One region of the Terribacillus aidingensis genome, then DNA from elsewhere that is predicted to be linked to it. Evidence: a T-box and tRNA genes for the amino acid it is inferred to sense, from the RefSeq annotation. Region 1 holds a T-box; the other holds one or more tRNA genes.
The links. A T-box is a leader RNA that pairs with one kind of tRNA and senses whether it is charged. The one in region 1 lies ahead of proS (proline--tRNA ligase), so its partner is inferred to be a tRNA-Pro.

Region 2: it has a tRNA-Pro gene. The T-box ahead of proS (proline--tRNA ligase) is inferred to sense a tRNA for this amino acid. The anticodon was not compared.

What each region holds. Positions count from the first base shown of each region.
Region 1 is NZ_CP159996.1:3,159,323-3,169,856, reverse strand. It holds gene ABXS78_RS16370 (GNAT family N-acetyltransferase) at 1-242, shown strand, start outside; gene proS (proline--tRNA ligase) at 318-1,754, opposite strand; T-box leader at 1,794-2,009, opposite strand; gene ABXS78_RS16360 (cache domain-containing protein) at 2,280-3,086, shown strand; gene ABXS78_RS16355 (methyl-accepting chemotaxis protein) at 3,067-3,615, shown strand; gene ABXS78_RS16350 (response regulator transcription factor) at 3,755-4,453, shown strand; gene ABXS78_RS16345 (sensor histidine kinase) at 4,450-5,424, shown strand; gene ABXS78_RS16340 (ABC transporter ATP-binding protein) at 5,482-6,408, shown strand; gene ABXS78_RS16335 (ABC transporter permease) at 6,425-7,093, shown strand; gene codB (cytosine permease) at 7,428-8,702, shown strand; gene ABXS78_RS16325 (cytosine deaminase) at 8,699-9,967, shown strand; gene ABXS78_RS16320 (DUF443 family protein) at 10,052-10,534, opposite strand, start outside.
Region 2 is NZ_CP159996.1:1,229-11,762, reverse strand. It holds gene ABXS78_RS00080 (MgtC/SapB family protein) at 1-460, opposite strand, end outside; rRNA gene rrf (5S ribosomal RNA) at 613-725, opposite strand; rRNA gene ABXS78_RS00070 (23S ribosomal RNA) at 960-3,884, opposite strand; rRNA gene ABXS78_RS00065 (16S ribosomal RNA) at 4,063-5,624, opposite strand; tRNA gene ABXS78_RS00060 (tRNA-Ala) at 5,734-5,809, opposite strand; tRNA gene ABXS78_RS00055 (tRNA-Pro) at 5,826-5,902, opposite strand; tRNA gene ABXS78_RS00050 (tRNA-Arg) at 5,906-5,982, opposite strand; tRNA gene ABXS78_RS00045 (tRNA-Leu) at 5,993-6,077, opposite strand; tRNA gene ABXS78_RS00040 (tRNA-Gly) at 6,105-6,179, opposite strand; tRNA gene ABXS78_RS00035 (tRNA-Leu) at 6,193-6,278, opposite strand; tRNA gene ABXS78_RS00030 (tRNA-Lys) at 6,310-6,385, opposite strand; tRNA gene ABXS78_RS00025 (tRNA-Thr) at 6,391-6,466, opposite strand; tRNA gene ABXS78_RS00020 (tRNA-Val) at 6,470-6,545, opposite strand; rRNA gene rrf (5S ribosomal RNA) at 6,559-6,671, opposite strand; rRNA gene ABXS78_RS00010 (23S ribosomal RNA) at 6,969-9,893, opposite strand; rRNA gene ABXS78_RS00005 (16S ribosomal RNA) at 10,072-10,534, opposite strand, start outside.

The DNA.
Region 1 (10,534 bases):
TAGATAATACACCTTGGATAGAGTCATTTGTCATTCATAAGAAGTTCCAGGGCTCGAATATCTCAAAGCAAGCTTATGATTATTTTGAAAGTATGTTGCGCCGGCAAACGAACAAGTGTCGGCTTGCGGTATATAAAAGGAATAAATCAGCTGTTTGTTTTTGGGGAAAGATGGGCTATACGCCGTATGAAATGAAAGTGCGTGAAGGGAAGGTAAGTCTTTTGATGGAGAAACGATACTAGTCCCGCATCCATTATGAATGGTGAAGTATAAAAAATGGATTGATCACTTGGATCAATCCATTTTTAATTTAGAAATCAATATGCCCGAGCAAACCAAACTGTATGTTTTGCTTCCTTGCCGCAATGCAGGCAAGTGTTTTTAGTTGCTGGCGGGTCAAACGGAATATTCCGTGTAGTGAATTTCGTTTCTTCTTTTACGCCTTCCTCGCAAGCATCGTCTCCGCACCAGCCTGCTAGAACCCAGCCAGGAATTTGGCCGTTTTGTTCGGACTCTGCCAGATGCTGCTTCAGTTGTTCCATAGTATCGATATGCGTATGGGAGTGCTCTGCGCGGAATGCTTTTGCTTTCTCGAATAGTCGAGTTTGCATCGTTTCAAGTTCTTTTTGGATGTTCCCGACTACAGATTCTAAAGCTACGGCTGCTTTTTCATCTGCATCGCGAGCTTTCATCAGAGCTTGATTATTCTCCAAATCACGTGGTCCTAGTTCAATTCGTACAGGGACACCTTTTAGCTCCCATTCATTGAATTTGAAACCAGGAGATTGGTCTGAATCATCAAGGCGAACGCGGATGCCCTGTGCTTTAAGAGCTGCAAATATTTCGTCTAACTTCTCCATAATTGCAGGGTTCTTCTTCCATGGACCGACTGGAATCAACACAACTTGCGTCGGTGCGATTCTCGGTGGCAAAACAAGTCCTTGCTCGTCGCCATGAACCATGATGACGGAACCAATTAGACGTGTGGATGTACCCCATGATGTTGTATGCACGTGCGTGTGCTTGTTCTCTTTGTTCAGATATTTGATATCAAATGCTTCCGCAAATTTTGTTCCTAAGTAGTGAGAGGTACCAGCTTGTACGGCTTTACCATCTTTCATCATTGCTTCGATGGAGAAGGTGTCTACTGCACCAGCGAAGCGCTCAGATGGTGTTTTTTGTCCATCGTAAACAGGAATTGCGAGCAATTCTTCCACGACTTGTTTGTAGATGCTGAGCATTTGCATCGTTTCTTTACGTGCATCTTTTTCATCCACGTGAGCCGTATGACCTTCCTGCCATAGGAATTCAGATGTGCGAATGAATGGAAGAGTTTTCTTCTCCCAGCGGAATACATTCGCCCACTGATTGATTAGTACAGGAAGATCACGATAGCTCTTAATCCAGTTAGAGTACAAATGGCCAATCATCGTTTCCGATGTCGGACGCAATGCCAGACGCTCTTCTAACTGTTCACCAGCAGCTTCAGTCACCCAAGGAAGCTCCGGAGAGAAGCCTTCAATATGATCCTTTTCCTTTTGGAAGAAAGATTCAGGAATTAGCATAGGGAAATAGGCATTACGGTGACCAGTCTCCTTAAATCGCTTATCCATTTCTTCTTTAATATGCTCCCAGATTTCATAGCCATCCGGCTTGAATGCGATACTGCCGCGTACTGGCGTGTAATCAATTAAATCAGCTTTTTGAATCGTATCAATATACCATTTTGTAAAATCGTTTGTCTTTTGGGACATTGTTTTTCCTCCTTTAAATATAAAAAGCATAGAGAGTCCAGAAAGGACGTCTCTATGCTTAACAGACGTGGTACCACCTTAGTTCAACTTAATATAAGGTATTAAGTCCTTTACGTTTGTAACGAAACGACTCGGTTAGTTTTTATCTAACATCTCCGTGGCAGGTTTCAATAAGAAGGGGTGATATAGCTCTCAGCCAAGGCTATATTTTCTGGTTCACAATCCTTATTTACTTGGTCACATCATTGATTGCTTATTTATTAATTTAATATAGCAAGTTGTCAGCGAGAATTCAATAACATATAATCACCTAAAAATTTGATGGGTTATAGGATGCGTAAGCGCATTTATAAGGGGGGGTATGGAAAATAAATCTATTTTCTACCAATCCCACAATTTACAATTTTAATTCTGAAAAATATAGCCGATATATGATAAGCCACTGTAAACGGGAAAGTGCGTCATAACCACATTTGCAGCTAATTTCACGATAGTAGTGGTTAGAAAACATCAGGAGGGTGACGAATGAGAGTCATCAATCGTCTTAAGCTTGGCACAAAAATAAATTTACTTGTGCTAACAGTTGTTCTACTATTCGCTGGAATTATCTCTTATGTGGTCATGAATAATATGACACACGGAATGAAAGGTATTGCATTAGAAAAAGCAAAATCAGATCTGCGGCTGGCCGAAGAGTATATCAATGCGGTTCATCCTGGTTCCTGGGAAATCAGGGATGGTGCCTTGTACAAAGGTGAAACCAAAATGAACGATAACTATGATTTGGTAGACGAGATAGGGGAATTGACAGGGGATACTGTAACGATCTTTCAACAGGATACTCGTATTGCTACGAATGTAATGACCGATGGAGAACGCGCTGTCGGAACACAGGTTTCAGATGCAGTTAAACAAGCTGTTATTGAGAAGGAAGAAAACTATTATGGGGAAGCTGAGGTAGTCGGGAACAGTTACCAGACAGCTTATTCACCAATAAAAAATGACCGGGGAGAAGTTGTTGGCATATGGTATGTCGGGGCTTCGGATAGCATGGTTGCATCAAGTATTGCTGACTTCACAAAAATATTTATTGCAGTCTTGGTCATCGTTGTGATTTTAGCCATCGTGGTGGTATTGTTCTTCACCCGAGGTATTAAGAAAAGACTGGGTCGCATCTCTCAGGCCATGCATAATGCAGGTAAAGGTGATTTTTCTGACGTTGTTGAGGATTCTTCAAACGATGAAATTGGACAGCTGACAATGAATCTAAGTGAGATGCGAGAGAACCTGTCAGATGTTATGAAAACAATCGCTGAGACATCTGATCAGTGATATTTCAAATCAAACGAATCTACTGGCGCTGAATGCGGCAATTGAAGCCGCTAGAGCTGGTGAGCAAGGCAAAGGCTTTGCTGTTGTTGCGGATGAAGTAAGAAAACTAGCTGAGCAATCGGCTAATTCTACACAGCTGATTGCTTCTCTCATTTCGGATATCCAAACTGAAACAGATAAAGCTGTTTCAGCCATGCAGTACGGTGCAGAAAATGTGGAAGAAGGCATCCGAAAAACAGAAAACGTTAATGAATCATTCCAGTCCATCAAACAAGCAATTGATCAAGTGACAAACAACGTCCAGGAAGTCTCTCAAACAATTAAAGGAGTCTCAGCCGGAAGTAATAGCATTGTAGGAGTAATGGACAAAGTCAAGATGACGGCACGTGAAAATGCCGAATCCAATGAAACGAATGCAGCTGCATCACAGCAGCAATCTGCCGCTATGGAAGAGATTTCTGCTTCGTCGGAAGCTCTTTCGGGGATGGCGATGGATTTACAAGCAGCATTGGCGAAATTTAAATTTTAAAGGAACAGCCTCCTGTATATAGGAGGCTGTTTTTTTATTTGTGGACCATGTCAAAGATCAGAAATAAAACAAAATCACCTCTATTTTTCCCGTATACTGGTTTTATAGATGTAATATTTCGGGAGAAAGAAGTGAAAAAATGAATGAATCCATACTGCTAGTGGAAGATGATACACAAATTAATGAGATGGTCGCATCTCATTTGAAGAGGGAAGGATATACGGTTTTCACGGCATTTGATGGTCAGGAAGCATTGGATCTGTTTGCTCAGGAAAGTGTAGATCTGATTATTCTTGATTTGATGCTGCCTGCTTATAACGGGCTGGATATTGTGCAGCTGATCAGGCGTGAGAGCATGCTGCCGATACTCATCATGTCTGCGAAGGATAGTGATGTGGATAAGGCGCTGGGGCTTGGGTTTGGTGCAGATGATTACATAGCAAAGCCATTTTCGCTCATTGAGTTAACCGCGAGGGTGAAGGCGGCACTGCGGCGGTCGAAGCAGTATAGTCAGCCATACGAAGAGAAGGAGCAAGTCGTGAGTGTGCATGATTTGCGTATTGATTTGAATAACTTCTCTGTCAGCAAAAAAGGGGAGCCTGTTAATCTGACAGCAAAGGAATTCCAGATTTTACGCTTGCTTGCAACAAGTCCAAATCAAGTGTTCACAAAAGGACAGCTGTTTGAAAGTGTGTGGAAGGAAGCCTATTACGGGGATGATAATGTCATTAATGTCCATATCCGCAGATTGCGGGAGAAGGTTGAGGATGATGCGTCTGCTCCTAAGTATATAAAAACGATATGGGGCATTGGTTACAAGATGGAGATAAACACATGATTTATGTTGTTGCCTTTTTGGTAGTGTGCATAGGTATTTTGCTGTTTCTGCACTTCCGGACAAAGAAGAAAATGAGCAGGCAATTGCAGTATATGACCGTGAAACTCAAAGCTATTACTGCAACGGATTCTGCTGAGCGGTTATTGCTCGTGACGGAAGATCAGCGATTGCGCGATTTGCTGAACGAGATTAATAATTTGCTGGATTTTCACCAGGAATCCATGGCAGATCTGGCGCGCCTCCGGATATCCACCAATCGGATGCTTTCGAATGTTTCGCATGATTTGAAAACACCGCTCACCGTTATTTCTGGATATATAGAGACGATTCAGCATGACAAGCAGTTTAGTGCGCAAGAGAGAGAAGTGCTTCTGGGCAAGGTTCAAGTAAAGGTTATGGAGGTTGCGGGATTGATCAATACCTTCTTTGACCTGGCGAAGCTCGAATCAGAGGATTGGCAGCTGGAAATGGAACGGATTCAGCTGAACGAGATTTGCCGCAAAGCGATACTTGGCTATTACGATACGTTAACAAGTAAGGGATTTGCTGTACATATTGATTTGCCAGAGGAGTCGATACATATAGAAGCAGATCCGGCTGCGCTTACACGTATTTTGGAAAATCTATTGTCCAATAGCATTCGCTACGGGAAGGATGGAAAAACCGTTGGGATGACCTTGCGTCAGGACGAGGAGAACGTCTATATAGAGGTGTGGGATAAAGGAAAAGGAATTCAGGAAACTGATAAAGATCGGATCTTCGAGCGGCTTTACACAGGGGATGATGCGAGAACCTCCACAGCGCAGGGCAGCGGTCTTGGGCTGATGATCGCCAAGCGCTTGACGGAGCAAATGCAGGGGAAAATCCATTTCACCAGTATACCAAATACGAAAACTACCTTTACACTTACATTCCCGAAGCCCAAAATAAGCGATTACAGCAAACTTAAGAAAGTCGTAAGGATTCCGTAAGTGGAATGACAGTTTCCTTTGATAAAGTGAAGGAAATCAACGAAAAGGGGTTAGCGTATGACATATGCTATCAGAACGCATCAGCTGACAAAGGGGTACCGCGGGAAGGACGTTGTTTCCAATGTCAGTATGAATGTGAAGCGCGGCGAAATTTATGGATTTCTCGGTCCGAATGGAGCAGGGAAAACAACCATTATGAAAATGATGACCAGCCTCATCAAGCCAACAGGCGGAGACATAGAGGTGCTCGGAACGAGGCTGCAAGCCAATTCTCATGAAGTACTCAAACGGATAGGCTGTATCATCGAATATCCAATCTTTTACGATAAGCTATCTGCCAGAAAGAATCTGGAAATCTATTGTGAATACATGGGCTACTACAAGAAAGATGCTATCTCGGAGGCGTTGGCATTAGTGAATTTGAAGAATGTGGAAGACATTCCGGTCAGAGAATTTTCGCTTGGAATGAAACAGAGATTGGGAATTGCGAGAGCCATCGTGACAAAGCCCGAGCTATTGATTTTAGACGAGCCGGTAAATGGCTTGGATCCGATCGGCATGCAGGAGCTGCGGGACTTGTTTTACAAGCTCAGCAGGCAGTACGGTATCACACTTTTGATCTCCAGTCACATTCTTGGAGAAATCGAGCAAATTGCCGATACAATCGGGATTATCCGTGAAGGCATGTTGATTGAAGAAACATCCATGGCAGAAATACGAGGCAATCACACAGAGCATATCGAGCTTTCGGTATCCGACTATCCAAAAGCAGCTTTTGTATTGGAGCATGAGCTTCAAGCGAAAAACTTCCAAGTGAAAGAAGAAGAGGATCTGATCAACGTCTACGATCCTGCTATCTCTCAGAATGATATTATACTGGCGATGGTTCGCAATGGCGTCGAAATTGGAAAGATCAACAATAAAAATCTATCACTGGAAGGCTATTTCATGCAGCGTATGGAAGGGAGCAAAAAACATGCTTAATCTGATGAGGTTAGAAATGAAGAGAATGAACTTCCTAACGGTAGGTGTGACATTCCTTTTAATAAACGCTGGAATACTTGGTATCCTTCTATTGCTTGGAGTTGATACGGAAATAACCGCTGATTCTATTGCCAGCGCAGATGAAATTATGATGTTTATTGAGGTTATGGCGGTAGCTGCATTTGTCATTTATGCCTCGGTTCTGCTATCGAACATGGTTATTGAGGAGTTTAAGAGTAAAACGATAACAGTCCTGTTCACGACACCTGTTAGTCGGAAGCAATTGCTCATGGCTAAAGTGATTGTCATAAGCTTATTAACATTTGTATTGTTTCTAGTATCGGTATTTCTGCTATCGATTATTTTCGGTCTGCTGAATAACATATACGGCATCTTGTGGTTTTCATTCCCGATCAATCTACTATGGGAAAACACGGGGCATCTGTTGGTCACTGGGATTTCAGTGGCGGGAATGTCGCTTATTCCATTGTTTTTCGGAATGAGGAAATATTCCGTACCTGCTACGATCACATCTTCAATTTTGATTATTGTTATTTTATCTTCTTCGATTAATAGCGATGGCACGAATTTGTTCTCTTTCACTGCTGTGCCGGTAGTGCTTGGTATCATCGGGTTCATCATTGCTTATCTTGTTATTGGTAAGGCAGTGAAGAAAGACTTCTAGGTATGGCAGCAGATGTAAGATAGGAACGGCATCCTTAAAGGGATGCCGTTTTGTATTAAATCTCCTTAATATAAAATCTGCTTTACTAAACGAGTGTTTCGAGAAGTTGTTGACTTATCTCGAAATTATTGTAATAATATCTTTAATTTGATACTGGTACCTTTAATTCAGTCCCGTGAGGCTGACAAGGACATTCGGAAACTATGCGGAGTAATGGGATAGCTATACCCTTATATCCTCATGTTTAAAGAGGCTTCCTGTCAGTGATGGCAGGAAGCCTCTTTCTTTTTTCCTCGGTACCAGTTTTAGTCTAACTAAAACAGGAGGAATAATAATGGAACAAAAAAAGATTGATCATGATTTTTCATTGCAGCCAGTCCCGGGGTCATATCGGAGCGGTTTTTGGAAGATGATGATGGTAATGCTTGGGTTTACATTTTTCTCAGCGAGTATGGTATCTGGCGGAACGCTTGGATTAGGCTTGTCCATGACAGAATTTATTTGGATCGTTCTAGCAGGTAACTTGATCCTGGGACTCTATACAGGGGCGCTTGCCCATATCTCAGCCAAGACTGGACTATCTACGCATTTATTGACGCGTTATGCTTTTGGTGAAAAAGGATCCTACTTATCTTCTTTTCTGCTAAGTGCAACGCAAGTGGGCTGGTTCGGAGTCGGCGCGGCTATGTTCGCAGTGCCGGTTCACAGAGTAACTGGAATAGATACGTATATTTTGATCATCATTCTGGGGTTGGGAATGACTGCAACAGCTTTCTTCGGAATGAAAGCTCTGACAATCCTAAGCTTTATCGCAGTACCGTCGATCATTGCGCTTGGAGGGTTTTCAGCCCTTGAGGCAGTCGATACTATTGGCGGATTTGGTGAACTTATGCAGTATCAGCCAACAGAGAAAATAAGCATTGCAGCAGCACTGACGATTTGTGTTGGGTCCTTTATCAGCGGCGGAACATTGACACCTGACTTTACGAGATTCGCTGACAAACCGAAAAATGCTGTCATAACAACAGTCTTCGCTTTCTTTGTCGGTAACTCACTTATGTTCTTTTTCGGAGCGATCGGCGCGATTATAACAGGTCAATCGGATATTTCCGAAGTAATGTTCCTGCAAGGACTTATCTTCCCAGCAATTATCGTTCTAGGGCTGAATATCTGGACGACGAATGATAGTGCGATTTATGCATCCGGATTAGGAATCTCCAACATTACGAAAATCAAAAAGAGTAAAGTGGTTATCTTCAACGGTATTGTCGGGACGATTCTGGCGATGTGGCTGTACAACAACTTTGTCGGTTTCCTAACAACGCTAGGCGCTGTATTACCGCCAATCGGCGCCATATTGATTGCAGACTACTTCATCGTACGCCGCGGGAAGTACCCAGCGTTTGAAACGATGACATTCAAAGCAGTGAACTGGAATGCAATGATCGCCTGGGCGATCGGAGCTGGTGCAGCGAAGTTTCTGCCTGGTATCCCGCCATTGAACGGATTGATTGGTGCGGCAGCAGTATATGTGGTTCTTTCAGTCATTACAGCAAAAGCAGCTGAAGCGAAACTAAATCTTAATGTGGAAAAGGTGACAGAATCATGATTATTACTAATGCGAAACTAAGAAATAAAGAAGGCCTCTGGCAAATACAAATCACAGAAGGAAAGATTGAAAGAATCGCTCCATCGATCGAAGCAAGCCGAGACGAGCAAATCATGGATGTGCAGGGGAACCTAGTACTGCCGCCATTTATTGAACCGCATATCCACCTGGATACGACGCTGACAGCAGGAGAGCCAAACTGGAATGAAAGCGGGACGTTGTTTGAAGGGATTCAGCGCTGGGCGGAACGGAAAGAGCTGCTCACACTGGAGGATGTAAAAACACGGGCGAAGCAAGCGTTGAAATGGCAGATTGCACAAGGTATCCAGCATGTGCGTACGCATGTCGATGTGACAGATCCAGAATTAACAGCTTTAAAGGCATTGCTTGAAGTAAAAGAAGAGATGGCATCTTATGTTGATTTACAGCTTGTTGCTTTCCCCCAGGAAGGAATTTTATCGTATCCAAATGGTGAGGAACTGCTGGAAGAATCACTCCGCATGGGAGCAGATGTTGTCGGCGGCATCCCGCATTACGAGTTTACGAGAGAGTACGGCGTGGAGTCCTTGCAGACAGCATTTAAATTAGCGGAAAAATACGATCGTCTCGTTGATATCCATTGTGATGAAATCGACGATGAACAATCTCGTTTTGTCGAGGTAGTAGCCGCAGAAGCGCATCGCTATGGCATGGGCGAACGAGTGACAGCCAGCCATACAACAGCTATGGGCTCCTATAACGATGCCTACACTTCAAAGCTATTCCGGCTGCTGAAACTATCCAATATCAACATGGTAGCCAATCCATTAGTCAACATCCATCTTCAAGGACGCTTTGACACATATCCGAAACGAAGAGGAATCACAAGAGTGAAAGAGCTCCAAGAAGCAGGTATCAACGTCAGCTTTGGGCATGACGATATCTTTGACCCATGGTACCCGCTAGGAACAGGCAACATGCTGCAAGTCCTGCACATGGGCATCCACGTCACACAGCTGATGGGCTACGACCAAATTGTTAATAGCATCGACATGATCACAGCAAACAGCGCAAGAACACTGCATATCGAAGACAAGTACGGCATTGAAGAAGGAAAGCCAGCTAATCTGATCGTTCTGGAAGCAGAGAATGAATACGAAGCGATTCGGAAGCAAGCTGCAGTGCTTTATTCTGTACGGAATGGTGAGGTTATTGCGGAGACGAAGCCGAGGGAAACGAAATTGACTCTTGGTGAAGTTTCTGAGAAAGTTACGTTTGATAGATAAGGAAAAGGTCTCCCTTTGCTGTTTGCGAAGGGAGGCTTTTCTATTTGACTAGAAATAGTCAGAAACATGTTTTGAGTAAGAATATTACAGGCTGCTGCTGCCGTTATCTAAAATTGTGGATTCAGTATTTTTCTTTTTTCTAAGCCAGAATCTCATTGTACTCTTACCGGGTAAGACAGTTACTATATTCATGAAGAGCAAAAGGATAAAGAAAAAGGTAGAAAGAAACAGTATGAATAAACTTCCATCTCTTATAAAGCCATAAATTGTACCAGAAATCATGAATAATAAAACAGGACACATGAAGAGCATCATCGCAATTATCTTTAATGATCTTGGTATAATCCACATTGAGCAGTAGTCATGATGATCTTGTAATCTTAACTGTCTCATCAAGGAGCGTTTACTGATTTTACTAACCGTAAAGCGGAAATACAAAGCGGATGATAGCAACAGAAATACAATGAAACCTGCTAATACTGGTGATACATCAATTTCAAACATATAAGCAAGTGGTGCTAAAAAGTTGGCAATCGTCATGGAAATACTTGCATAAACAAAACTAGA
Region 2 (10,534 bases), 420 kb from region 1:
GCTTTTTACTTGATAAAAACAGCTTCTCAAAATTATTCAGGAAAATTAGAATCAGCAGGATGATGATAGTAGTGAATACTGCTTCCATATACATTCCTGCTCCTATAACAAGTCCAAGTCCTGCTACTGTCCAGACAGAGGCAGCTGTCGTAAGTCCTCGTACAGTCGTACCATTAACCAGTATTGTTCCTGCTCCGAGGAATCCGATACCGCTGATCACATACGAAGGTATACGGGCGGGGTCGAATTGGACATAATCATGTTCCTTACTGAAGTCCGTAAAGCCATATAAAGACAGAATCATCATCAGGCAGGACCCGACACCTACAAGAATATGTGTGCGCAAACCCGCGTGGTGATTGCCCATTCCCCGTTCCATCCCGATAGCCCCCGAAAGGAATACTGCTATTATAATTTTCATCATTACGGTTAGAAATTGATCATTAAAGTAATGCTCCATCTATGCTTCCCTTCTTTCTCTCTCTTGCAGTATATGAATATCGACATAATAGTATGAAGTATTTATATTCCCCAATTGCCAAGGGTATAAAGCAAGACATACAAAAAAGCTCCTGATAAGTTATTGAATAACCTATCAGGAGCTTTTATCTTGCCTGGCAGCGTCCTACTCTCGCAGGGCGAACCCAACTACCATCGGCGCTGAAGAGCTTAACTGCTGTGTTCGGCATGGGAACAGGTGTGACCTCTTCGCTATTACCACCAGACAATGCAAGAATTCAATTGAATGAACCCTCAAAACTAGATAAGAAACATGTCCTGCCAGACATTTCATGCGGCCAAGCACCGGAGTGCTTGGACTTTGGCGTTGACTTACTCGTCAGATCCAGCTCCAGGAACCAGAAACTCCAGCCTAAGCGTTAGCCCTGCAAGGGTAAAATCACCCTTTCCGGCCTCTCACTTATACTTGCGTTTCTAAGCGGTTCCCTCCGCTTTTCGTTTTAGTTAAGTCCTCGATCGATTAGTATTCGTCAGCTGCACGTGTCACCACGCTTCCACCTCGAACCTATCTACCTCATCGTCTCTGAGGGATCTTACTCATTTAAAATGATGAGAAGTCTCATCTTGAGGGGGGCTTCATGCTTAGATGCTTTCAGCACTTATCCCTTCCGCACGTAGCTACCCAGCTATGCTCCTGGCGGAACAACTGGTGCACCAGCGGTGCGTCCATCCCGGTCCTCTCGTACTAAGGACAGCTCCTCTCAAACTTCTAACGCCCACGACGGATAGGGACCGAACTGTCTCACGACGTTCTGAACCCAGCTCGCGTACCGCTTTAATGGGCGAACAGCCCAACCCTTGGGACCGACTACAGCCCCAGGATGCGATGAGCCGACATCGAGGTGCCAAACCTCCCCGTCGATGTGGACTCTTGGGGGAGATAAGCCTGTTATCCCCGGGGTAGCTTTTATCCGTTGAGCGACGGCCCTTCCATACGGCACCGCCGGATCACTAAGCCCGACTTTCGTCCCTGCTCGACTTGTAGGTCTCGCAGTCAAGCTCCCTTCTGCCTTTGCACGCTACGAATGATTTCCAACCATTCTGAGGGAACCTTTGGGCGCCTCCGTTACTCTTTGGGAGGCGACCGCCCCAGTCAAACTGCCCACCTGACACTGTCTCCGAACCGGATAACGGTTCTGGGTTAGAATGTCAATACAGCCAGGGTGGTATCCCACGGATGCCTCCACCGAAGCTGGCGCTCCGGCTTCTAAGGCTCCCACCTATCCTGTACAAGCTGTACCAACATTCCATATCAGGCTACAGTAAAGCTCCACGGGGTCTTTCCGTCCTGTCGCGGGTAATGCGCATCTTCACGCATAGTATAATTTCACCGGGTCTCTCGTTGAGACAGTGCCCAAGTCGTTGCACCTTTCGTGCGGGTCGGAACTTACCCGACAAGGAATTTCGCTACCTTAGGACCGTTATAGTTACGGCCGCCGTTTACTGGGGCTTCGGTTCACAGCTTCGGGACGAAGTCCCTAACCATTCCCCTTAACCTTCCAGCACCGGGCAGGTGTCAGCCCCTATACTTCGCCTTACGGCTTTGCAGAGACCTGTGTTTTTGCTAAACAGTCGCTTGGGCCTTTTCACTGCGGCTTCTCCTTAAAAGAAGCACCCCTTCTCCCGAAGTTACGGGGTCATTTTGCCGAGTTCCTTAACGAGAGTTCTCCCGATCATCTTCGGTTACTCACCGTGCCTACCTGTGTCGGTTTGCGGTACGGGCACCTATTTCCTCACTAGAGGCTTTTCTTGGCAGTGTGAAATCAGGAACTTCGGTACTAAATTTCCCTCCCCATAACCGCCTGGAATAGTGTTGAGTGGATTTGCCTGCTCAACTTCCTCACGGCTTGGACGCGCATAACCAGCAGCGCGCTTTCCCTATCCTCCTGCGTCCCCCCATCGTTCAAGCGGATTTAGGTGGTACAGGAATATCAACCTGTTGTCCATCGCCTACGCCTTTCGGCCTCGGCTTAGGCCCCGACTAACCCTGAGCGGACGAGCCTTCCTCAGGAAACCTTGGGCTTTCGATGAAAGAGATTCTCACTCTTTTTTCGCTACTCATACCGGCATTCTCACTTCTAAGCGCTCCAGCCGTCCTCACGATCGACCTTCACTGCCCTTAGAACGCTCTCCTACCACTGACATCGTAGATGTCAATCCGCAGCTTCGGTGGTGTGTTTAGCCCCGGTATATTTTCGGCGCAGCGTCACTCGACCAGTGAGCTATTACGCACTCTTTCAATGATGGCTGCTTCTAAGCCAACATCCTGGTTGTCTAAGCAACGCCACATCCTTTTCCACTTAACACACACTTTGGGACCTTAGCTGGCGGTCTGGGCTGTTTCCCTTTCGACCATGAACCTTATCACCCATAGTCTGACTCCCAAAGTAGATTGATTGGCATTCGGAGTTTGACTGAATTCGGTAACCCGATGAGGGCCCCTAGTCCAATCAGTGCTCTACCTCCAACCATCATCCTTTGAGGCTAGCCCTAAAGCTATTTCGGAGAGAACCAGCTATCTCCGTGTTCGATTGGCATTTCACCCCTACCCACACCTCATCCCCGCACTTTTCAACGTGCGTGGGTTCGGGCCTCCAGTCAGTGTTACCTGACCTTCACCCTGGACATGGGTAGATCACACGGTTTCGGGTCTACGACCACCTACTATATCGCCCTATTCAGACTCGCTTTCGCTGCGGCTCCGTCTATACAACTTAACCTTGCAGGGGATCGTAACTCGCCGGTCCATTCTACAAAAGGTACGCCGTCACCCATTAACGGGCTTCGACTACTTGTAGGCACACGGTTTCAGGATCTATTTCACTCCCCTTCCGGGGTGCTTTTCACCTTTCCCTCACGGTACTGGTTCACTATCGGTCACTAGGGAGTATTTAGCCTTGGGAGATGGTCCTCCCGGATTCCGACGGAATTTCACGTGTTCCGCCGTACTCAGGATACACTCCGGAGGAAACCACATTTCAAATACAGGGCTCTTACCTTCTATGGCGGGCCATTCCAAGCCGCTTCGTCTATATGGTTTCTTTGTAACTCCAAAGGAGTGTCCTACAACCCCAGAAGGCAAGCCTTCTGGTTTGGGCTAATTCCGTTTCGCTCGCCGCTACTCAGGAAATCGCATTTGCTTTCTCTTCCTCCGGGTAATGAGATGTTTCAGTTCCCCGGGTCTGCCTCGTATCACCTATGTATTCAGTGATACGTACTATCCAATAACGGATAGCGGGTTCCCCCATTCGGAAATCTTCGGATCAAAGCTTACTTACAGCTCCCCGAAGCATATCGGTGTTAGTCCCGTCCTTCATCGGCTCCTAGTGCCAAGGCATCCACCGTGCGCCCTTCTTCACTTAACTAATAACGCATGATAAATCTATAAATCGCGACAATAAATTGTCGGCTTTAAAGTTTGATGTTCTGGCATGTTGTTTCTTATCTAGTTTTCAAGGTTCACAAGAGAGATTGATCTCTCAAAACTGAACAAACAACCAATTACGATGTCTACTACGAAGTAGTAGTTCCAATTATCCTTAGAAAGGAGGTGATCCAGCCGCACCTTCCGATACGGCTACCTTGTTACGACTTCACCCCAATCATTGATCCCACCTTCGGCGGCTGGCTCCAAAAGGTTACCTCACCGACTTCGGGTGTTACCAACTCTCGTGGTGTGACGGGCGGTGTGTACAAGGCCCGGGAACGTATTCACCGCGGCATGCTGATCCGCGATTACTAGCGATTCCGGCTTCATGCAGGCGAGTTGCAGCCTGCAATCCGAACTGAGAATGGTTTTATGGGATTCGCTTAGCCTCGCGGCTTCGCTGCCCTTTGTACCATCCATTGTAGCACGTGTGTAGCCCAGGTCATAAGGGGCATGATGATTTGACGTCATCCCCACCTTCCTCCGGTTTGTCACCGGCAGTCACTCTAGAGTGCCCAACTGAATGCTGGCAACTAGAATCAAGGGTTGCGCTCGTTGCGGGACTTAACCCAACATCTCACGACACGAGCTGACGACAACCATGCACCACCTGTCACGCTGTCCCCGAAGGGAACGCTCTGTCTCCAGAGTTGTCAGCGGATGTCAAGACCTGGTAAGGTTCTTCGCGTTGCTTCGAATTAAACCACATGCTCCACCGCTTGTGCGGGCCCCCGTCAATTCTTTTGAGTTTCAGCCTTGCGGCCGTACTCCCCAGGCGGAGTGCTTAATGCGTTAACTTCAGCACTAAGGGGCGGAAACCCCCTAACACCTAGCACTCATCGTTTACGGCGTGGACTACCAGGGTATCTAATCCTGTTTGCTCCCCACGCTTTCGCTCCTCAGCGTCAGTTACAGACCAGAGAGTCGCCTTCGCCACTGGTGTTCCTCCACATATCTACGCATTTCACCGCTACACGTGGAATTCCACTCTCCTCTTCTGCACTCAAGTTCCCCAGTTTCCAATGACCCTCCACAGTTGAGCTGTGGGCTTTCACATCAGACTTAAGAAACCGCCTACGAGCCCTTTACGCCCAATAATTCCGGACAACGCTTGCCCCCTACGTATTACCGCGGCTGCTGGCACGTAGTTAGCCGGGGCTTTCTGGTTAGGTACCGTCAAGGTACGAGCAGTTACTCTCGTACTTGTTCTTCCCTAACAACAGAGCTTTACGACCCGAAGGCCTTCATCGCTCACGCGGCGTTGCTCCGTCAGACTTTCGTCCATTGCGGAAGATTCCCTACTGCTGCCTCCCGTAGGAGTCTGGGCCGTGTCTCAGTCCCAGTGTGGCCGATCACCCTCTCAGGTCGGCTATGCATCGTCGCCTTGGTGGGCCATTACCCCGCCAACTAGCTAATGCACCGCGGGCCCATCTGTAAGTGACAGCCGAAACCGTCTTTCCATTTCCAATCAGGAGAAAGGAAATACTATCCGGTATTAGCTCCGGTTTCCCGAAGTTATCCCAGTCTTACAGGCAGGTTGCCCACGTGTTACTCACCCGTCCGCCGCTCATTCCACCAGAATCACCCCGAAGGGGTCAACTGGTTTCCTGCGCTCGACTTGCATGTATTAGGCACGCCGCCAGCGTTCGTCCTGAGCCAAGATCAAACTCTCCATGAAAGTTTTGATGCATTGCTCGTTAGAGCTGACGTTGATCTTTCGATCATGTCGTTTAGTTCGTAATTGGTTGTTTTGTTCAGTTTTCAAAGATCAATTAACAAAAATTAAATGGTGGAGCCTAGCGGGATCGAACCGCTGACCTCCTGCGTGCAAGGCAGGCGCTCTCCCAGCTGAGCTAAGGCCCCAATATTTAAGTTATAGTGGTCGGGAAGACAGGATTTGAACCTGCGGCCCCTTGGTCCCAAACCAAGTGCTCTACCAAGCTGAGCTACTTCCCGTAATGGCGCGCCCGAGAGGAGTCGAACCCCTAACCTTTTGATCCGTAGTCAAACGCTCTATCCAATTGAGCTACGGGCGCATATTTAAAGTGCCGAGGGCCGGACTCGAACCGGCACGGAGGAACCCTCCGCAGGATTTTAAGTCCTGTGCGTCTGCCAATTCCGCCACCCCGGCAAGCTGAATTAGTTGATTAAGTAGTTATGGAGCGGAAGACGGGATTCGAACCCGCGACCCCCACCTTGGCAAGGTGATGTTCTACCACTGAACTACTTCCGCGTTTAATCTAAAATGGTGCGGGTGAAGGGACTTGAACCCCCACGTCATAAAGACACTAGATCCTAAGTCTAGCGCGTCTGCCAATTCCGCCACACCCGCATAGATTAAATACGCACAGTATTAAAATGAATGGTGAGCCATGAAGGACTCGAACCTTCGACCCTCTGATTAAAAGTCAGATGCTCTACCAACTGAGCTAATGGCTCTAACATGGTGCCGGCCAGAGGACTTGAACCCCCAACCTACTGATTACAAGTCAGTTGCTCTACCAATTGAGCTAGACCGGCTAATGGTGGAGGATGACGGGCTCGAACCGCCGACCCTCTGCTTGTAAGGCAGATGCTCTCCCAGCTGAGCTAATCCTCCGGATTATATATCCACCTGGCAGCGTCCTACTCTCGCAGGGCGAACCCAACTACCATCGGCGCTGAAGAGCTTAACTGCTGTGTTCGGCATGGGAACAGGTGTGACCTCTTCGCTATTACCACCAGATCGGATATTTACTGTTTGTCCTTTTATTAAGGACAAGATATATTGTAGCATTTCCTTAAAGGAAAAGCAACACTTTTTTTGAAGTAAACCTTCAAAACTAGATAAGAAACATGTCCTGCCAGACATTTCATGCAGCCAAGCACCGGAGTGCTTGGACTTTGGCGTTGACTTACTCGTCAGATCCAGCTCCAGGAACCAGAAACTCCAGCCTAAGCGATAGCCCTGCAAGGGTAAAACCACCCTTTCCGGCCTCTCACTTATACTTGCGTTTCTAAGCGGTTCCCTCCGCTTTTCGTTTTAGTTAAGTCCTCGATCGATTAGTATTCGTCAGCTGCACGTGTCACCACGCTTCCACCTCGAACCTATCTACCTCATCGTCTCTGAGGGATCTTACTCATTTAAAATGATGAGAAGTCTCATCTTGAGGGGGGCTTCATGCTTAGATGCTTTCAGCACTTATCCCTTCCGCACGTAGCTACCCAGCTATGCTCCTGGCGGAACAACTGGTGCACCAGCGGTGCGTCCATCCCGGTCCTCTCGTACTAAGGACAGCTCCTCTCAAACTTCTAACGCCCACGACGGATAGGGACCGAACTGTCTCACGACGTTCTGAACCCAGCTCGCGTACCGCTTTAATGGGCGAACAGCCCAACCCTTGGGACCGACTACAGCCCCAGGATGCGATGAGCCGACATCGAGGTGCCAAACCTCCCCGTCGATGTGGACTCTTGGGGGAGATAAGCCTGTTATCCCCGGGGTAGCTTTTATCCGTTGAGCGACGGCCCTTCCATACGGCACCGCCGGATCACTAAGCCCGACTTTCGTCCCTGCTCGACTTGTAGGTCTCGCAGTCAAGCTCCCTTCTGCCTTTGCACGCTACGAATGATTTCCAACCATTCTGAGGGAACCTTTGGGCGCCTCCGTTACTCTTTGGGAGGCGACCGCCCCAGTCAAACTGCCCACCTGACACTGTCTCCGAACCGGATAACGGTTCTGGGTTAGAATGTCAATACAGCCAGGGTGGTATCCCACGGATGCCTCCACCGAAGCTGGCGCTCCGGCTTCTAAGGCTCCCACCTATCCTGTACAAGCTGTACCAACATTCCATATCAGGCTACAGTAAAGCTCCACGGGGTCTTTCCGTCCTGTCGCGGGTAATGCGCATCTTCACGCATAGTATAATTTCACCGGGTCTCTCGTTGAGACAGTGCCCAAGTCGTTGCACCTTTCGTGCGGGTCGGAACTTACCCGACAAGGAATTTCGCTACCTTAGGACCGTTATAGTTACGGCCGCCGTTTACTGGGGCTTCGGTTCACAGCTTCGGGACGAAGTCCCTAACCATTCCCCTTAACCTTCCAGCACCGGGCAGGTGTCAGCCCCTATACTTCGCCTTACGGCTTTGCAGAGACCTGTGTTTTTGCTAAACAGTCGCTTGGGCCTTTTCACTGCGGCTTCTCCTTAAAAGAAGCACCCCTTCTCCCGAAGTTACGGGGTCATTTTGCCGAGTTCCTTAACGAGAGTTCTCCCGATCATCTTCGGTTACTCACCGTGCCTACCTGTGTCGGTTTGCGGTACGGGCACCTATTTCCTCACTAGAGGCTTTTCTTGGCAGTGTGAAATCAGGAACTTCGGTACTAAATTTCCCTCCCCATAACCGCCTGGAATAGTGTTGAGTGGATTTGCCTGCTCAACTTCCTCACGGCTTGGACGCGCATAACCAGCAGCGCGCTTTCCCTATCCTCCTGCGTCCCCCCATCGTTCAAGCGGATTTAGGTGGTACAGGAATATCAACCTGTTGTCCATCGCCTACGCCTTTCGGCCTCGGCTTAGGCCCCGACTAACCCTGAGCGGACGAGCCTTCCTCAGGAAACCTTGGGCTTTCGATGAAAGAGATTCTCACTCTTTTTTCGCTACTCATACCGGCATTCTCACTTCTAAGCGCTCCAGCCGTCCTCACGATCGACCTTCACTGCCCTTAGAACGCTCTCCTACCACTGACATCGTAGATGTCAATCCGCAGCTTCGGTGGTGTGTTTAGCCCCGGTATATTTTCGGCGCAGCGTCACTCGACCAGTGAGCTATTACGCACTCTTTCAATGATGGCTGCTTCTAAGCCAACATCCTGGTTGTCTAAGCAACGCCACATCCTTTTCCACTTAACACACACTTTGGGACCTTAGCTGGCGGTCTGGGCTGTTTCCCTTTCGACCATGAACCTTATCACCCATAGTCTGACTCCCAAAGTAGATTGATTGGCATTCGGAGTTTGACTGAATTCGGTAACCCGATGAGGGCCCCTAGTCCAATCAGTGCTCTACCTCCAACCATCATCCTTTGAGGCTAGCCCTAAAGCTATTTCGGAGAGAACCAGCTATCTCCGTGTTCGATTGGCATTTCACCCCTACCCACACCTCATCCCCGCACTTTTCAACGTGCGTGGGTTCGGGCCTCCAGTCAGTGTTACCTGACCTTCACCCTGGACATGGGTAGATCACACGGTTTCGGGTCTACGACCACCTACTATATCGCCCTATTCAGACTCGCTTTCGCTGCGGCTCCGTCTATACAACTTAACCTTGCAGGGGATCGTAACTCGCCGGTCCATTCTACAAAAGGTACGCCGTCACCCATTAACGGGCTTCGACTACTTGTAGGCACACGGTTTCAGGATCTATTTCACTCCCCTTCCGGGGTGCTTTTCACCTTTCCCTCACGGTACTGGTTCACTATCGGTCACTAGGGAGTATTTAGCCTTGGGAGATGGTCCTCCCGGATTCCGACGGAATTTCACGTGTTCCGCCGTACTCAGGATACACTCCGGAGGAAACCACATTTCAAATACAGGGCTCTTACCTTCTATGGCGGGCCATTCCAAGCCGCTTCGTCTATATGGTTTCTTTGTAACTCCAAAGGAGTGTCCTACAACCCCAGAAGGCAAGCCTTCTGGTTTGGGCTAATTCCGTTTCGCTCGCCGCTACTCAGGAAATCGCATTTGCTTTCTCTTCCTCCGGGTAATGAGATGTTTCAGTTCCCCGGGTCTGCCTCGTATCACCTATGTATTCAGTGATACGTACTATCCAATAACGGATAGCGGGTTCCCCCATTCGGAAATCTTCGGATCAAAGCTTACTTACAGCTCCCCGAAGCATATCGGTGTTAGTCCCGTCCTTCATCGGCTCCTAGTGCCAAGGCATCCACCGTGCGCCCTTCTTCACTTAACTAATAACGCATGATAAATCTATAAATCGCGACAATAAATTGTCGGCTTTAAAGTTTGATGTTCTGGCATGTTGTTTCTTATCTAGTTTTCAAGGTTCACAAGAGAGATTGATCTCTCAAAACTGAACAAACAACCAATTACGATGTCTACTACGAAGTAGTAGTTCCAATTATCCTTAGAAAGGAGGTGATCCAGCCGCACCTTCCGATACGGCTACCTTGTTACGACTTCACCCCAATCATTGATCCCACCTTCGGCGGCTGGCTCCAAAAGGTTACCTCACCGACTTCGGGTGTTACCAACTCTCGTGGTGTGACGGGCGGTGTGTACAAGGCCCGGGAACGTATTCACCGCGGCATGCTGATCCGCGATTACTAGCGATTCCGGCTTCATGCAGGCGAGTTGCAGCCTGCAATCCGAACTGAGAATGGTTTTATGGGATTCGCTTAGCCTCGCGGCTTTGCTGCCCTTTGTACCATCCATTGTAGCACGTGTGTAGCCCAGGTCATAAGGGGCATGATGATTTGACGTCATCCCCACCTTCCTCCGGTTTGTCACCGGCAGTCACTCTAGAGTGCCCAACTGAATGCTGGCAACTAGAATCAAGGGTTGCGCTCGTTGCGGGACTTAACCCAACATCTC